One region of the Erwinia sp. CGal63 genome, then DNA from elsewhere that is predicted to be linked to it. Evidence: predicted binding sites of a transcription regulator. Region 1 holds the regulator's gene; the other holds the start of a gene.
The links. The regulator PurR, encoded in region 1, represses purine synthesis genes. The targets are predictions, from matches to a motif close to CANGCAAACGTTTGCNTG.
Positions count from the first base shown of each region.

Region 1 (3,341 bases):
GAGTCTGCGCGCGCGATGAAAATGGCATTTTCAGCCGCCGCAAGGCCGCTACGTTTTGGAAACAGAACGTTAAAATACCATTTCCCGCTCGCTCACGCTGCGTTAACTGCAAAAAATCGCGGCAAAATTGCGCAGATAAGCGGTTGAACAGCCTGAATTTTACAGCTTTTACCGCTTCGCGAGGATTGAAACAAAAAAGGCCTTACTTTTTAGTAAAGAGTTCGTTTAGAATTGACCTAACCGACTGCCCAGGCGCAGATCTCCTGATTAAGCCATGCTCTTGCCTCTGGCGGGAGCACAAACTGTTAATGGTAAAGATGCGTTTACTCATCACGCTGCTGATGCTGGCTTTTGCCCAGCTGTTTATCTCTATGGCGCACGCATCGCCACACGCCGCCGTTAAGGCGGATCATCATAAGGCAGACAGCGTTACGCCTGCCCGCGAAAGCGATCGCCGCAAGCGCCGACCGATTAAAACCACCGCCCGCAAAGTAAAAGAAACCCGTCAGCCCGTTGTTAAAAAATATAAGTTGCGCAAAAAAGAGCAGCACGCCGTCGCCGCGCTACCGCCGAAGAAACGCTACGGTCGTCATCGCTTGCGCAACGAGGAGGCGGAAGCCCTGACCAGCGGCTCGGCCACCTCGCCGCTCAGGCTCAGCAAAGCGCACCGCGCGCGCTATCAAAAAGCCCGCGAAACCGCGATGAATAAACTGATGGATCAGCTGGGCAAGCCCTATCTGTGGGGCGGCACTTCGCCTAAAACCGGTTTCGACTGCAGCGGCCTGGTCTGGTACGCCTATAAGGATTTGGTTAAATTTAAAATCCCTCGTACCGCCAACGAGATGTACCATCTCAGAGACGCGGCCTCTGTTAAACGCAACGAGCTGGAGAAAGGCGATCTGGTCTTCTTCCGCATTAACGGTCGCGGCGCGGCGGATCACGTTGGCGTCTATCTGGGCAACGGCAAATTTATCCAGTCGCCGCGCACCGGCAAGGATATTCAGGTCAGCGCGCTGACGGAGGATTACTGGGAGCAGCACTATGTCGGCGCCCGTCGGGTCATGACGCCGAAAACAATCCGCTAGCCTGCTGTACTCCGGCCGGTATCGTCGCAGACGAACCGGCCTTTTCACCGCAAATTTCCACCGGCCGGCCTAAAATTCTCGTTTTTTGCGCCTGCTCTTGTTAGAATCCACGATCTGTTGCGCAACGGGCCTGTTTGTCGCTATCGCCTCCTTCCAGGCCGGTTTCGCATTCTGTTTACTCCCTTCTGATGTAACCATTCCGCAACAAAATATGCGCAATTTATATCAGGAGCGCTGGAATTCCAGGCAAACGTTTAACAAACCGCTTTTCAGTGACTTACTGAACAGCGCAGGAGTCTTTTTTCATGGCAACCATCAAAGATGTGGCCAAACGCGCCGGCGTGTCCACCACGACCGTGTCCCACGTCATTAATAAAACCCGCTTTGTCGCTGAAGAGACGCGGGAAGCCGTCTGGGCAGCGATTAAAGCGCTGCACTATTCCCCCAGCGCCGTGGCCCGCAGCCTGAAGGTCAATAACACCAAAACTATCGGCCTGCTGGCGACCTCCAGCGAAGCGCCCTACTTCGCTGAAATTATCGAGGCGGTGGAGCATAGCTGCTTCGCTAAGGGCTACACGCTTATCCTGGGCAACGCGCATAACGAGCTGGAAAAGCAAAAAGCCTATCTGTCGATGATGGCGCAGAAGCGCGTCGACGGCCTGTTGGTGATGTGTGCCGAATACCCGGACGAGCTGATCACCATGCTGGAAGAACACCGCAATATTCCGATGGTGGTCATGGACTGGGGCGAATCGCGCGGCGACTTTACCGATACCATTCTGGATAACGCTTTTGAAGGCGGCTATCTGGCGGGCCGCTATCTGATCGATCGCGGCCACCGCGATATTGGTGTGATCCCCGGCCACATGGAACGCAATACGGGCGGCGGCCGCCATGCCGGTTTCCTGAAGGCGCTGGCGGAAGCGGGCATTACTCTGCGCGACGAATGGCTGGTACAGGGCGATTTCGAACCGGAGTCGGGCTATCGCGCCATGCAGCAGCTGCTGACGCAAAAGCAGCGGCCTACCGCGGTTTTCTGCGGCGGCGACGTGATGGCGATGGGCGCGATTTGCGCAGCGGATGAAATGGGCCTGCGCGTGCCGCAGGATATTTCGGTGATCGGGTATGATAACGTGCGCAACTCGCGCTACTTCACGCCTGCGCTGACTACCGTGCATCAGCCAAAAGAGCGCCTGGGCGCGACGGCGTTCAATATGCTGCTCGATCGCATCACCAGCAAGCGCGAAGAGCCGCAGACCATTGAAGTGCACCCTACGCTGATTGAGCGCCGTTCCGTTGCGGATGGCCCTTTCCTCGACTATCGTCGCTAGCGTTACGGGCGGCGCCAGGCCGCCCTGTTAAGCTTCCCGCAGCCATTCGCTGTTCAGCGTCTCCGTTTCCCCCAGATACTCCAGTAGCCACTGCAGCGCCGGCGAAGCCTGCTGTTCCGACCAGCTGACGCAGCAGGGACTGTCCGGAAAAGGCGGATCCAGCTGCAGTTCGCACAGCGAGCCGTTTTGCAGTAGCGGTTGCGCAAGATGACCTGGCACCATGCCAACGCACAGTCCGGCCAGCAGGCAGTCGAAGGCGCTTTCCCAGTCTGGCGCCACCAGCCGTCGCTGGTTGTCCAGCGTCCAGGTCGTTCTTTTGGGCAGCGCGCGCGAGGTATCCTCCAGCACCAGCGAAGGCCATGCGCGGATCGCCTCTTCGCTGACTTTCTCCTGACGTTGCGCAAGCGGATGACCCGCTTTGACTACGCAGCGCCAGTTCAGCATCCCCATATTGCGAAAAGCGAAGCGTCCGCCAACCGGGATAGCCTGCGTCGCGCCGATCGCCACATCGACCCGACCATCGGCCAGCGCGTCCCAAACGCCGTTAAAGACTTCTGGTGACAGATGCAGTTCCATATCGGGAAAGTGGCGGTAAAAATCCACCACCAGCTGGCGGGTTCGCGACGCTTTGACGATGCGATCCACGGCGATATTCAGCTGTCCGCGCCAGCCGTTGGCGACCTGCTGACACTGCCGTCGCGTGGCAAGCATTTTTTTGATAACAAGACGCCCTTCCTGAATAAAATGTTCGCCTGCGGCCGTAAGGACGACATCCCGATGGCGTCGCTCGAACAGCGGTACCGCCAGCCACTCCTCCAGCTGTCGTACGGTATAACTGACAGCGGACGGAACGCGGTGCAGCTCCGCCGCTGCTGCGGTGAAGCTGCCGGTTCTGGCGACCGCATCAATCACTTCAAGCGAATGT
Region 1 covers NZ_JAKUMN010000001.1:1,304,680-1,308,020, forward strand. Annotated here, with positions in the region: gene MKZ79_RS05910 (NlpC/P60 family protein) at 318-1,085, shown strand; gene purR (HTH-type transcriptional repressor PurR) at 1,391-2,416, shown strand; gene punR (DNA-binding transcriptional activator PunR) at 2,444-3,341, opposite strand, start outside.

Region 2 (3,341 bases), 1.1 Mb from region 1:
TAATAGGCTTTGTCATAGCTGGCCAGCGCCTTAGCGGAGGGCTCTTTGTTGAAGAAGACGACCGGAATATCGTTGGCTTTCGCTTTGCTGATCACCACCGCAGCCGCAGCCGGGTCGACCAGGTTAATCGCCAGCGCCTTCACGCCCTTCGCGACCATAACGTCGACCTGATCGTTCTGCGTTGACTGGCTGTTCTGCGAGTCGTTCATCAGCAGCTGGATGCCGCTGCTGTTTTTCGCTTCTTTCTCAATATCCTTGCGCACCACGGACATAAAGTTGTCGTCGTATTTATAAATCGTCACGCCAATGCGGGTATCGGCCGCCTGCGCCGTCGCACCAAACATCATGCTGGCAACCAGGGCTGTGAGGGTGAATGCCTTCTTCATTGTTATCTCCGGTTCTGTGTAGGGTCGGTATGCGTGTGCATGCGGCCGGACCGTGTTCTTCTGGTTCTGTCCCGCCAGGCACGGCCATCTTAGTGAAGCAGATGTTAATTAACTGTGAACTTACTCACGGATTGAAAACGGTTACATGGCGGTATCGTTGCGGTTAGTGATCGCCGCCACACTTTGACAGACAGCAACGGAGTGACGCCGCACCAGCGTCGGCATGAAACAGTGCGTGGCCGATTCATCGAGCAGCCCTACTGCGCCTTTCAGCGCCAGTTCCGTGGCGAGTTTGGCCATAGATACAATGGGATAACGTACTGTGGTCAGTTGCGGATCGGTATAGCGCGAAACAGGAATATCGTCGAAGCCGATCACCGACAGCTGCTGCGGTACCGCAATGCCGTTGTCTTTTAGCGCGGTCAGCGCGCCGGCGGCCATGCTGTCGTTATAGGCGAACACCGCGCTGAGCTGCAAATTGCGGCCCAGCAGCTCTACCATCGCCGCTTCGCCGCCCTGCATATCCGGCTCGGCGCTGGCGATCCAGCTTTCGGCAGGCGTTATACCCTGTTCCGCCAGCGCCTGCTGCCAGCCCGTACGCCGCTGATCCCTGTCTTCTATCGCATGGCTGGAACCTAAAAAGCCGATGCGCCGATGGCCCTGCTGCTGCAGCATACGGGTCGCCATCAGCGCGCCGCTGACGTTGTCCAGGCAGACGCAGCGATGCGCATAGCCCGCCACAACACGGTTGACCAGCACCATACCCGGCACCTGATCCATCAGCGACGCCAGCTCTTCGTCCGCCAGCGCTTTGGCGTGTACGATTAGCGCGCCGCAGCGTTGCCGGATCAGCACTTCGATGGCGTGACGCTCTTTATCGGCCTGATGATAGGAATTGTTGATCAGTACATGCTTATGCATACGTTGCGCCACGGTGTCCACCGCTTTGACCAGCGCACCGAAAAAGGGGTCGGAGACGTCCATTACCACTACGCCAATGGTATCGCTGACCTGAGAAGCCAGCGCCTGCGCGTTGGCGTTAGGCCGATAGCCCAGCTGACCGACGATGCTCAGCACCCTTTCCCGCGTTTCCTGAGTGACCGCTGCGCTATGGTTGAGCACGCGCGATACCGTCGCCACCGACACGCCAGCCTCACGGGCTACATCGCGAATGGTGATCATGGCTGAGCGCCTGTGGAAGATAAGGTTTGCATAGCCCTCCCGGATGGATTGATTGCGGAGGCTATTCTGACAAAGGGCGTCGCGACGCTGCGTGAATCAGGTCACAGGGATGAAAACGGTTACATGTGTTTCCGTCACATTTGTGACGGCTATCATTACCGCTGCGGCTCGCCGCCGCCAAAACGGGTAAGAATGCGCCAGATATGTTCGACCGGGCCCTGACGGAAATAGCGCAGCCACAGCAGGGAGAAAAGAATGTTACAGAGCCAGATCGCGGGCACGACAGCCAGCAGCTGCAGCCGGTCAAGTTGATTAAACCAGCCAAAGTGATTAAACAGCGTGGTGCAGAGCAACGTTTGCAGCAGATAGTTGCTCAGCGCCATCCGCCCTACACTGCTGACGGCGCGCGTGATTTTAAGGGGCGCCAGCACGGGCCAGAAGCCAAAACAGAGTGCGGCGTAGCCTGTCGCCTGTAGCGGCGCGCTTAGCTCGCGCGGCAGCTGCAGCCAGAAGGCGCTGGGATAAAATGCCCAGCCGGCTCGCCACTGCAGACAGATGCCCGGAATTTCAATCGCCGCCGCCGCCAGCAGCAGGATCAACGCCGCGCGCCGATAATGTGCCAGGCTCCAGCGGCCCTGCAGCCAGCCGCTGCGCATCAGCGCGCCGCCAATCAGCATCATACCGGCCAGCTGCCAGCCATACTGCGCCGCCAGCGACAGCAGCCCTGACGAGAGCAGATCCAGACGGTTGCGCATCGCCTGCCAGCCGCCGTGCGTTCGCCAGAAAGTCTCATACTGAATGTCCGCCGCGCCCGGCAGCCAGGAGTTGTTCGGCTGATGACCCGACAGCAGGCCAAATATCACCAGCACGCCGCAGCCCAGCGCATAAAGCGTCACGCCGGTATTAAACAGCTGCCGCGTCGAAGCGACGTCGCGGATCATTCGCCAGGCCACCAGCCCAATCAGCCCGTAATCCAGCAGAATATCGCCTTCCCAAAACAGCAGACAGTGCAGAAAGCCGAACAGCACCAGCCAGCTCAGCCGCGCCTGTAGCCAGCTTTTACCTCGGGAAAGCAGCAGCTGCAGGCCGCCGCCAAACAGCAACGCAAACAGCGCCAGAAATTTAAGCTGGGCGAAGAAATCGACCAGCGCCCAGCTCCAGGCGTCGCGCGCCGTTACGCTGCCCTGCCAGGCAGGATTCAGATAGGCGGCGCCAGGCAGGCCGAAGGCGTTGATGTTAAGCAGCAGGATCCCCAGAATGGCGATGCCCCGAATAAAATCCAGCGTCTGAATACGAGGCATCGGCGAGATCCTGAGCGTAACGCGCGGCGGCGAAAGTCAGCCGCCTGAAAGGTTAATTGTGGCGAACGGCGCGCAAAAATTCCTGGCGCGTGTTCTGGCTGGATTTGAACAGGCCGCCCAGCGAAGTGGTGGTCGTGGCGCTGGTGGCGTCGCGAATGCCGCGCGCTTTCACGCAGTAGTGTACTGCGTCGATAGAAACCGCGACGTTATTGGTGCCGAGCAGCGTCTGCAGCGCGATCAGGACCTGCTGGGTCAGACGTTCCTGCACCTGTGGACGCGAAGAGAAAAACTGCACGATGCGGTTAATCTTCGACAGGCCGATCACCTTGTCTTTAGGGATATAGGCTACCGTCGCCTTGCCGTCGATAATCACAAAATGGTGTTCGCAGGTGCTGGTCAGCGTGATATCACGCACCGTCACCATTTCATCCACCTTCATTTTGTTTTCAATCAGGGTGATTTTCGGGAAGTT
Region 2 covers NZ_JAKUMN010000001.1:237,715-241,055, reverse strand. Annotated here, with positions in the region: gene mglB (galactose/glucose ABC transporter substrate-binding protein MglB) at 1-386, opposite strand, end outside; gene galS (HTH-type transcriptional regulator GalS) at 528-1,568, opposite strand; gene yeiB (DUF418 domain-containing protein YeiB) at 1,724-2,869, opposite strand; gene folE (GTP cyclohydrolase I FolE) at 2,922-3,341, opposite strand, start outside.
Region 2: a site for PurR is predicted at 1,677-1,694, ahead of galS (HTH-type transcriptional regulator GalS). Genes of this name have one in related genera too.